Regions from separate parts of the Candidatus Nitrospira salsa genome, predicted to be linked through region 2. Evidence: riboswitches for the same ligand, from Rfam matches in the RefSeq annotation. Region 2 holds a riboswitch; the other holds the start of a gene.
What was found. Region 2 has a riboswitch for cyclic di-GMP ahead of ACWQXP_RS08160 (ATP-binding protein). Riboswitches for the same ligand answer to the same signal wherever they lie in the genome.
Positions count from the first base shown of each region.

Region 1 (5,976 bases), on a different contig from region 2:
TCGATGGTAATCAGTCCGCCTTCTTTGGCATGAGGGAGCTGTAAGATGGTTGGCGCATCTGGTAATTTTGTAATCACTCCATTTGCGTCCATCTTGCACCAAGATTTTGACGTAGGAAATCCTGAGGCACTCGTATTGCCCCCACCGAAGACGATGGTATGGGTGATGGGATTATAGGAAGCAAAATTATGGTACCACCCTCTTTGAGGTTGCCCTGGTCCCTGAAAGCATTCATATTTTTTAGAGGCGTACACGCTCCAGGTGTCTGAATCGTAATCATATTCTCGAATGGATCCGTTGGAGCCATCGAAGACATACCATTTTTTGCGTTCGGGGAAATATTCAAGCGCATGCGCAATGCCACCCCCATTGGGCCCCTGGGCCCCCTTCCTCCAAGTTTTTTGGGTAATATCGTAATGATAGATGTTGGTAAAGTTTGGAGTAATTTTCACAAATCCTAAGAGACGATGTTTGGGCGAAATCGTGTTGTGATTATACCCGTGTCCAAGTGAAGACTTTTGACCCATGACGAGGAGATCTCTTGTCCAGGTATTCGATGCATCCGTATAAATATGTAGTTGTGAAGAATTGTAATGTCCTGATCCGAGAAACAGCACTTGCTTGCCGATAGGATCCCAGGTGGCTTCTCCCATGTACTGGGTAGACCGCGCGTTGTTCCCGCCTGGGTACATTAAATAGCCTGGTGTAAATCCGTTTGTTTTCAGCTCAGCCCATGTACCTGCCGGCATAGCATTCGCCACATCCCCAAGCTCGCTCGCCGTGCTTGGTTCTGAGGCAAAGCAAATCAATGTTGTCAGCAGAAGCGCAATTGTTTGTCGTTTTACTTTTATCGTTTTCATAGTCTTCCTTTAAAGCCGAGTTCAAATAAAGCCTAATGCTACAAAAAGTAAACGATGTCTGGTCCAGCGTTCCCTAGGCTAGGCCTAGGGGGCAGGAGTGATCGTGATATAGTTTAAGATGACATGTTGTCCTTGTCGTTGCAAGTTGACGGTCAATTTTCCATCGCTGACGGTTACAGGGAAATCGGTAATGGTGAGAAATTCATTGACTCGTGTTCGTACATTTTGGATGACTGGCTTCCCCTCTACCGTAATGTGATGTGGCCCCTGAGCATAACTCGGATCACCACTGGCGAGAGAGACGAGATAGTTGCCATTGGCAAGGTTATATTGCCAGGTGGCGGTACTGCCTTTGTCGAAGTGAATAAGGGTATCTCGAGACTGATTGCGATGGAAGTTTCGTTCGCGGGTATTGACGCGAGTGGACCAGCCGTAGCCGCGGCTGCTGGAATACTGCGACCCATCATCCTTGATGAATCCTTTAGGAGTTGAGGCCGATGATGGTTGGAAGTTGATGGAGACGGCTTCGCCTCCCGAAGGCGTTCCGCCTGTAGGGGGCACTCCAGGGTTCGAATCTTCTGGGGCAATACGGACATAATTCAGAATGGTCTTTTGACTGCCTCCACTGCGAGTAAGCCGAATGTTCAATTGACCATCGGAAATGGTTACTGGGAAATTGGTGACCGTTTTAAACTGATTGACTTGTGTCGTGACATTATTGATAGCGGTTTGTCCTTCAACCACGACATGGTGTGGACCTTGTGCATAGCTGGGATCACCACTGGCGAGAGAGATAACGTACTTCCCGTTCGGTAGGTTGTAGGACCATGTCGCCGAAGTGCCTTTGTCAAAGTGGATAAAGGTATCTCGTGATTGATCTTTGTGGGCCTTGCGGTCACGGGTATTGACGCGAGTCGACCAGCCATACCCACGGCTGCTGGAGTATTGCGACCCATCATCCTTGATGAATCCAGACGGAGTAGAAGACGATGACGGTTGGAAGTTGATGGAGACGACTGAGCCCCCAATAGGTGGTACGCTCGGTGGAGGTACCGGTACAGTATTCGGATCTGCCGGGGCAATACGGACATAATTCAGAATGGTTTTTTGACTGCCTCCACTGCGAGTAAGCCGAATGTTCAATTGACCATCGGAAACGGTCACTGGGGAATTGGTGACCGTTTTGAACTGATTGACTTGTGTCGAGACATTATTGATAACGGTTTGTCCTTCAACCACGACATGGTGCGGACCTTGTGCATAGCTGGGGTCACCACTGGCGAGAGAGATAAAGTACTTCCCGTTCGGTAGATCGTAGGACCATGTGGCCGAAGTGCCTTTGTCAAAGTGGATAAACGTATCCCGCGACTGATCTTTGTGGGCCTTGCGGTCACGGGTATTGACGCGAGTTGACCAGCCATACCCACGGCTGCTCGAGTATTGCGACCCATCATCCTTGATGAATCCAGACGGAGTAGAAGACGATGACGGTTGAAAGTTGATGGAGACGACTGTGCCACCAGTTGGTGGGTTAGTAGGAGGGTTTGACGTAGCTACGAATGTGGCGGTTACGGATTTCGCGGTACTCATGGTGACGACACATGAACCAGATCCTGTGCAGGCTCCATTCCATTTAGAAAATGTTGACCCGGATTTTGGTGTGGCTGCGAGAGTAACGGATTGTCCTTCAGTGAAAGATGAATTGCAAGAACTTGTGCAGCCAATACCGGCGGGAGCACTTGAAACGGTTCCATTCCCTGTGATTGAAACGGAGAGGTTGTGTTGGGGTTTTGTCGATTCTACAAATTTTATTGTTACAGACTTCGCGGCGTTCATGGTGACGACACAGGAACCTGATCCGGAGCATGCTCCTCCCCAACTGGAAAACTTCCAATTTGACTTTGGCGTGGCAGAGAGGGTAACGGACTGTCCTTCAGTGAATGATGAATTGCAGGAGCTTGTGCAGCCAATACCGGCGGGAGCACTTGAAACAGTCCCATTACCTGAGATCGAGACAGAGAGATTGTGTAATACGTTTTCCGCCTGTGTACTCACTTCCGCAGAAGGAGAACTTTCATTTCCCGCTTCATCATATGCGGTGACGGCAAAGTAATGTTTTTTTGTCGAGTCAAGGTCTTCCTTACGGTGAGACGTTTTATTGTCTACATTGTCCGGAAACCCATACACGCCAGATGCTGTGCCGTGATACACATTATAGCCGGCGAGATCCTCTTCCTGGTTTGGGGCCCACTCTAAATCAACATCTTTTTCAGCGGCAGAAACAGTTGGGGAAATTGACAGTAGTAACCCAAAGGCAAGAACGATAGCTGGTATATTTCGGCTCCAAGTGAACATATGAGGCCCCTCCTTAAGTAGAAAAATCGAAGAAGGCCCCATTTCCGCGGGGTGCTGACTGAAAATCTGCCCTTCCTTCGGTGTCCCGGCTATCAGATGCGAGTTCATCTGACCCGTGGTTTTGCGTCCCTACCTCGCGGTAGGTTTGCCCTTATCGGGAAGGAGCCTTCATAGTTATGACGGTAGACGTTGTGAAGTTTAGATTATCATGTGTATTCCTGTCCTTATTTTTTCGTGTTCACAACTAGATGAACATTGTGTTCCATATGAATAAATATATCGGCCATCTTACAGAACACTTTAGTTGCTCCATTGCTTCATCTTCTCAGGACTTCTCATCGACTCTTCAGTCTTGCTAAGAGTTAGTGTTCAGTCTCTCTGGAAGGTGTGTGGTCAATCGGGGCTATTCAATTGTTATTGAGGTGCAATACGGACAAAATTGAGGAGTGTTTTGCTACTGCCGCCTGAGCGGGTGAGGCGAATCGTCAGTTGGCCGTCAGAGACGGTGACGAGACGATTGGTGACGGTGGCAAATTTATTAGCTTGCGTGGAGACATTATTAATGACGGTGATGCCTTCGACTTGAACATGATGTGGCCCCTGATGATAGGTTGGATCACCGCTGGCAAGTGAGATGTGGTACTGGCCATTGGGCAGCGTATATTGCCAGGTCACGTTGGTGCCTTGGTCAAAGTGAATGAGTGTATCCAGTGACTGATTGCTCGATCGATTCCGTTCACGGGTGTTGACGCGGGTCGACCAGCCATAGCCGCGGGAGGCGTTGAAGGGGGCCCCGTCATCTTTAAGGAAGCCCGCCGGTGTGCTGGCAGAAGCCGGTTGAAAGTTAATGGAAACGACTGAGCCGCCTGACGGTGGGGGAGGCGGGGGAGGTCCTGGGGCTGGCGGTGGCGGATTCGACCCCGTCGACGCAATACGGACAAAATTGAGGAGTGTTTTGCTACTGCCGCCTGAGCGGGTGAGGCGAATCGTCAGTTGGCCGTCAGAGACGGTGACGAGCCGGTTGGTGACGGTGACAAATTTATTGGCCTGCGTGGAAACATTGTTAATGACGGTGATGCCTTCGACTTGAACATGATGTGGGCCCTGATGATAGGTGGGATCGCCGCTGGCAAGTGAGATGTGGTACTGGCCATTGGGCAGCGTATATTGCCAGGTCACGTTGGTACCTTGGTCAAAGTGAATGAGTGTATCCAGTGACTGATTACTCGATTGATTACGTTCACGGGTGTTGACGCGGGTCGACCAGCCATAGCCACGGGACGCGTTGAAGGGCGCACCATCATCTTTGAGAAAGCCCGTCGGTGTGCTGGCAGAAGCTGGTTGAAAGTTAATGGAGACGACAGAGCCGCCTGGTGGTGGGGGAGGCGGGGGAGGTCCTGGGGCTGGCGGTGGAGGCGGTGGTGGTGTGGTTGAGCCAGTCGTGGTTCCTGAAACTTCGTTCGAAGGCGCACTTTCGTTTCCTGCGACGTCGATAGCTGTGGCAATGAATGAATAACGTGTTTCGTCTGTTAGTCCTCCTATTGTTTGAGAAGGGGCAACAGGGTTCGATGGAAAACCAGAAAATGCTGGGGCTCCATAATTGGTCGAGGGCGGTATTCGTTTGTAAATTCTATATCCTGCAAGATCATTTTCGTTATTAGGTTCCCACGTTAGTGTGAGGGAGGCTGCTTGACCATGAAGAGGAAGGGAAGAAAGTACAGCAACCAAAAACAATGTAAAGACTGTGAGGAAATTGGTTTTACACACTGAGGCAGTATGACTTGTCATAGTTCTCCGTGACTGATTCCAATTAAGATGTTTTGTGAAAATCAAAACTGAGAATAAAAAATTAGAAGTTAATGTTGATGCTCAATTCATACGATGGCATGCACCGTATGAGATAATTCCACGACCCTTGTGGCGGGTATTGCTAATCCATTTTGCGGAACCTTTTGAATCCCAGGCATTCTCCCAAGCAATTCATATGCCGATTTTACGTTTCCCGTATTTATTTCTTGAAATTAGGAAGTTATAAAAAACCGCAACAGTGGTGTTGTCATCATTGCATGAGAGAATTTTAATTTTCTGCAGGTCATGATGTTCATGTGTTATACGTAGTTTCGAGAATATGACAAAAGCGAATCTCACGATATCTTGAAATCGTGTTTTTCTAATATCGACTTTAATATTTACGCTAAAATACACGGTTTGGACTATGAGAATTGACTAGTCTGTGAGAGGTGTGTTTTCTAATGGGGCGAATGTTTTTGTGGGTTGGGGGGATAGAGAAGATGTATTATTCTCAGACTGGCATTTGTTGATTCATGTTTCTGTTAAGAATGCCTTTGAGAGTCCCTCTGGGTTGTGTTGGAATATATGTCTGAATATTGTTTGACTCTGCCTTTAGGAAAGGCAAAAGTTAAAGAATCTGGATTATGAATTTGAGCTGATGGTATGGGTGAGGAAAGATGGATCGGTAAGAAGGATCGCGTTGTGGCAGTTGTGACGAAATTATTTACTGTCGGACAATAGTCGTCTTATGTTTTCGCGTCTTTCTATTTTTTGGCGATCGGCATTGGGTTATTTGACCATTATCGCTTTGGTGGTCGGCGTGAATCTGTATGTCCTCAATCAACTTCGTGTCTTGACGGATTTAAGTGCAGAGCTTGTTATTCACCATTTCCCTGCTGTTGAAACAGCAAAACGTTTGATTGTGAGTTTATATGCACAATTAAAAAGTGATAAGCAATATCTCGTTCTT
Region 1 covers NZ_CBCUCO010000005.1:362,605-368,580, reverse strand. The annotation lists gene ACWQXP_RS22220 (hypothetical protein) at 1-860, opposite strand, end outside; gene ACWQXP_RS22215 (hypothetical protein) at 945-2,450, opposite strand; partial or broken gene ACWQXP_RS22210 (InlB B-repeat-containing protein) at 2,472-3,215, opposite strand; cyclic di-GMP riboswitch class I at 3,292-3,375, opposite strand; gene ACWQXP_RS22205 (hypothetical protein) at 3,630-5,003, opposite strand; gene ACWQXP_RS22200 (sensor histidine kinase) at 5,755-5,976, shown strand, end outside.
Region 1: linked by a shared signal. The riboswitch ahead of ACWQXP_RS22210 (InlB B-repeat-containing protein) and the one ahead of ACWQXP_RS08160 (ATP-binding protein) in region 2 are both predicted to bind cyclic di-GMP.

Region 2 (5,976 bases):
CCATTGATGTTGTTTCGAAAGACTCCCGTGGACCGATTAACTCCGAATGTTCTAGTCATTCGGATACAACCTGATGAAGGTATTTCTTTGAGCTTTGGAGCGAAAATTCCCGGACCACAAGTTCAGGTTGGGAGTGTGAACATGGACTTTCAATATGCTGATTATTTTGGCGACGCCCCGAGCACCGGGTATGAAACCTTGCTTCATGATGTGATGGCAGGTGACGCGACACTCTTTCAACGGAGTGATAATGTTGAATTGGGATGGAGTGTGGTCGACCCGATTCTGAAGGTGTGGGATAGTCTAGGAACACATGCGATTCATTCGTATTCCGCTGGAACGTGGGGGCCGCCTGATGCTGACGCTCTGTTAGCCAAAGATGGCCGCATGTGGCGAAACTATGAATGATCCTGCCAGCATGCGTCTAAGCTTTCTTTGCAATTCATCAACGCATGGCTGAAGATTCACTGACCTTATGACCCTAAAAATGTTTCGTGATCATGTCTATGATCGTGATGATTTGAACGTGTGTAGGGCAGGGAGTACTTATTGTTGTGGTGTGCTGAAATCTGTTGATTGGTGTTGTGAGTCCACACACATGGACCCGGGTTGTTGTGCCACGGTATTGGGTAGTTTTAGGGTGAATGTGGCTCCGGAACCGTTTCCATCGCTCTCTGCATGAAGTGACCCTCCACAGTTTTTGGCGGCGATGGCGCTGCTGTGAAGACCAATCCCATTCCCTTTCGTTTTAGTCGTAAACCCTTGAGCGAAGATGCGAGTGAGATGTTCTGATGGAATTCCCACCCCGCTGTCTGTAACCTGTATTTGCAAAAATCCCTCTTGTTCAGGACAGGATTCAATACGCAATGTCAGGCGATGATGCTCCCGCTCTTGAGCCATCATCGCTTGCTTGGCATTACAAATGAGATTCACAAGGATTTGCAACACTTGATGTTTGTCAACAACGACTTGCGGAAGATCGGTATATTCTTGGACAATCTCAATGTGATGTTCCTCTAGTTCTCGACGACTGATCATGAGGGCCTGTTCGACCAAATCAGCAAGACGAACGGGTTCCTGCATCCCGCCTGGTTTCGCGATATTTTGTTGCGCATTAATGATTTGTATGACGTGGTTCACTTTGGAAACCAGGGATTCCGCTTCCGTGACGGTCTGTTGAACGCGAGAGGATAAATCTTTGCCAAGTTCTTCAAGATATTGTGGGATTAGTTTGCCTTTAGGGTCGTTCGTGAAAAACTCGCCAAGTTGATCATGATGGGTTTGCAGCATGGTGGCGACAAGGCTGATTTCCTGGACATGTGACTGCCGTAGAGATTGGCAGATTAATCCGGCCGACACATTGATACTTGTCAGGACGTTTCCCACATTATGGAGAATATTGATGGCAATATCAGCCATGCCTAACTGGCGAGAGGTTTCCAATAGTTTTGCATGGAGTGCTTCCCGTTCGACCTGAGCCTTTTTCCGCTCTCTGGCATGACGGATCACTCGTTCGAGTAGGGGGGCGTCAATTTGCCCTTTTATGAGATAGTCTGCGGCTCCCAGTTGTATGGCTTGGAAGTCAATGTGTCGATCAGTGGTTCCGGTCATCATGATAATAGGTGTTTTACAGCCATACTGAAGTGCGTTATGTAACAACTCAAGTCCGGTACGAGCGCCAAGACAGTAGTCGAGTAGACAGACATGATGATGGCTTTGCACAATTGAAGCGTGCGCCTCTTCATAGGAAGAAACCCAATCAATCTTAAAGTCGACACCTCGGATATTCGAGAGGAGCGAATGCGCGATGATGGCATCATCTTCTTCGTCTTCGATGAGTAGGAGGTGAATGGTCTCAGTTGCAAATTTTTGATCAATGGTTGTGGTCATGTTGCGATCGTCTTTTTCGAAAATATCACGTGCGTCGTTGTTCACCCGGTGACGGACAAATTTACGTTCGGGTGTTCCAAGGCGGCTCGGACTGTGGCGAGGAGTTCTTCGAAATCGAATGGTTTTTCGAAAAATGCTACGGCACCGAGGTCGAGTGCTTGTTTATGTAAATGTGGCTCTTTGCTGGCAGTCAGAAAAATAATGGGAATGTGAGCGGTCTTTGTTGAGGATTTGATGCGCTCAGCGATAGTCAATCCATTCCCTCCGGGCATGGTAATATCAAGAAGCATGAGGTCTGGAGGTTGTTCCATGGCTTTTTGAATGGCCATGATCGCATCATAGGCGGCAAGGACATGATAGCCTTTGGCATTCAATCGAACGCTCAAGGCTTTCACGATACGTTCATCGTCTTCGACAACCAAAATATTTTTTTGCATAATGGTCTCTCTTTCTCGCTTCTTCTACGATTCGGGTTGAGGGGATTTACGAAGAGTAAAGAAAAATGTACTTCCCGTATCAGGGGAACTTTGCACTGACAGCGTTCCGCCATGAAGCTTCACCAATTCTTGAGAAATATAGAGCCCAAGTCCCAAGCCGGCGACGGATGGTGAGTCATCATTTCGAATTTGATAAAGACGATCAAAAATATGCTCAAGCTGGTCGTTGGCAATACCAGACCCTGTATCAGAAACGGCAATTCTCACCCGTTCCTCATCCACGACATCATGGGTGACCTCAACTTTTACCTTTCCGCCTTTGGGCGTGTATTTCAAGGCATTCCCTAGAAGATTATTCAAGATTTGACGAATGCGGTGTTGATCCATGGCGACCGTCGGTAGATCAGGCGCAAGCGAGTATTCAAGGTGAATCTCTTTATGCTGTGCCATGGGAACGAGAGACGTCGCAACCTGATGAATCAAATTGTCCAGTAAGTCTGGTTGAGGATTGACACTGAGTTTCCCGGTTTCTAGTCGCGTAATGTCAAACAGATCATTAATATTTTGTCGTAACGAATCACAACAGCCGTCAACAATTTCTAAATATTCTTGTTGGGTTGGAGTCAGCGGTCCCGCGAGGCCTTCGAGCATGATTTCAACAAATTCACTGGCCGCGGTGAGGGGCGTTTTGAGCTCATGAGCGAGCACATGATAAAACCGTTGAATTTCTTCGTTTTTTCTTAATAAGTTGGCATTGGCCTGTTGAAGTTGGTGATGATGATCGTCAAGATTTTTTTGAAGCTTGCTCTTTTCGACGGCATGGCGAATAGCTCGTTCGATATTCTCGGAGGACATAGACCCTTTAGGAATATAGTCTGATGCTCCTGACCGCATAGCTTCCAATACAATCGATTCACTTCCCTGTCCCGTGAGTAAAATGACGGGTGCCTGAAGTCCTCGACCATGAATTTCATGTAAGATTTCAATGCCTGTGTGGGGGCCGAGCTGATAGTCGACAAGATTAATATCATGGGTATCTTCTTTGATCATCGCCAATCCACGTTCATAGGATTGCTCCCAGTCCATCTCGAAGGGTGAACCAGGAACATCGGCAAGTAATGTTTGCGTGATGAGGGCATCATCTTCATCATCGTCAATAAGTAATACTTTCAATACGTCTGTTCCAGGATTTTGGGACGACCTCATCGATTTATCCTCATCCATCTGCTCATCTGTTGGTTCACGTTTGCATTACATTCATGCCTGTTCATGGCTATTGACACTATGAGCCGACAACAAAAGAAAGGGGTATACAGGATACGTTTATTCCGATGGAGGAGACGCAAGCGTGGAGGGGAGGTTGTGGTAAGCGGCAACCGGGCGTACCTCTGAGTGAACGATGTTTCACTGGGTCCCTTGGCTTTGCGTCCCATCCTCACGGATGGTTTGCTTTTTTCACTATATCTTCTGTTATCGGTTTGCCTGAGCGAAGCTTTAGGCGAAGAATGTCAGAGGCAAGAATGGCGAGAGACGTCATGGAGTTTTGGAACAATAAGTGTGTCAGTGCTCATGTCGAGGTGTTGAGTCAGTTCATTAAAGACAGGTCGGGCTCAAATGTGTCTCATCACTATATGGGGCACATTCTTAAGCCGAGGTAACGATAGGCCGAACAATATAATATGAGGGACTACACGTGATCCCAGCTCAATTGCCTTCAAATGAAAATCAGCGTCTGGCTGCGCTTGCTCGATATCAGGTTCTTGATACGATGCCAGAACCATCGTTCGATGACTTGACGAAGCTCGCTGCGTATATTTGTCAGACACCTATCGCCCTGATCAGTCTGATTGATGAACACCGCCAATGGTTTAAATCGAAAGTAGGCATAACAGCAATTGAGACCCCTCGAGACATGGCCTTTTGTGCTCATGCCATTCTTGAAGCAGGAGTGTTTGAAGTATCTGATGCGTTAACCGATGTGCGCTTTATGGACAATCCTCTTGTCACCGAGGATCCAAACGTACGGTTTTATGCGGGCTCGCCTTTACAGACTCTCGATGGGATGCCGATCGGTACGCTCTGTGTGATTGACCAAGTCCCTCGCTCATTGTCACAGGAACAACGAGTGGCCTTGTCTGCCGTCTCGAGGCAAGTCATGACTCAACTCGAATTACGAATGCGCCTTGAACAGGAACACCAGTATAAAGACTATTTTGAATACCTTTTGGAAATTGCCTCGAACGGGATGGTCGTGATTGACCCGGATGGGACGATCGTTCAGGCGAACACGCACATCTTCCAGCAATTTGGTTATAGACGTGAAGAACTGCTTGGTCAAACGATTGAAGTCCTTATTCCCGAGCGCTTTCGTCACCACCATCCTCACTATCGAATGGCGTATTTCGACTCACCTTCTATGCGTACTATGGGGAGCGGCCGTGACCTCTATGGCCTTCGAAAAGATGGCTCAGAGTTTCCTCTCGACATTGGATTGGCCCCTCTCGTGACGTCCAAGGGTTCTCGTGTGTTGGCTTCCGTCATCGATACGACTGTACAAAAACAGACCATGGAAGCCTTATTACAAAGTGAGTCCCTCAACGCACTCATCTTACAGTCCGCGGGAGACGGCATTTTCGGGCTTGACACTCATGGGAATACGACTTTTGTGAATCCGGCTGGAGCGGCTATGTTGGGATACACGTCAGAGGAATTACTTGGAGTCCCCATGCATGTCACGATGCACCATACCAAGCCGGATGGATCTCCGTATCCTCGTGAATCATGTCCGATGTATGCGGCGTTCAAGGATGGGATTGTTCATCAGGTGGATGACGAGGTTCTCTGGCGCAAGGATGGAAGCAGTTTTCCCGTCGAATACACCAGTACTCCGATTCGTGACCAAATGGGTACGTTGCAAGGTGCCGTTGTCACATTTAAAGACATTACCGATCGGCAACAGGCGGAATTCACCTTGCGTGAGCGAAACAAAATGGTGGCGCTGGATGCGGAGGTCGGACGTGTGATCCAGCAGAGTCACGATATTGAGGGAATGCTCCAGGGGTGCGCTGAAGCCTTGGTACAGAACCTTGATGCGGCCTTAGCCCGTATCTGGATTCTCAATACTTCCGAGCAAATACTGGAACTACGGGCGAGTGCAGGGCTCTACACACACCAAGACGGAGCTCATGGGCGAATTCCTGTCGGTCAATTTAAAATCGGGAAAATCGCCTCTGAGAAGCGGCCCCATCTGACAAACGACGTGATCGGAGATCCGCGAGTACCAGATCAAGAGTGGGTGAAGCAGGAAAGCCTGGTGGCGTTCGCTGGATATCCATTGATGAGCGGTCAGAATGTCCTGGGTGTCATGGGGATGTTTTCCCGGCGTCCATTAACGGAGTATGCCTTACGCAGTCTCCAGACTGTGTCAGATCGCATAACCACCGCCATTGAACGTCATGCGGCGGAACAAGCACACCTCAAACTTTCCGAATTGAATAAACAGATCTTGAATTCTTCTGGCGAAGGTATCTGGGGATTAGATCTTAACGGAAAGACGACCTTCGTCAATCCTGCCGCAGCACAGACGTTAGGGTATGAACCGGCTGAGCTCTTGGGGACGATGATGCACATGAAGGTTCACCACACCAAA
Region 2 covers NZ_CBCUCO010000002.1:1,378,997-1,384,972, reverse strand. The annotation lists gene zwf (glucose-6-phosphate dehydrogenase) at 1-408, shown strand, start outside; gene ACWQXP_RS08170 (ATP-binding protein) at 547-1,890, opposite strand; gene ACWQXP_RS08165 (response regulator transcription factor) at 1,932-2,327, opposite strand; gene ACWQXP_RS08160 (ATP-binding protein) at 2,352-3,533, opposite strand; cyclic di-GMP riboswitch class I at 3,696-3,788, opposite strand; gene ACWQXP_RS08155 (PAS domain S-box protein) at 4,021-5,976, shown strand, end outside.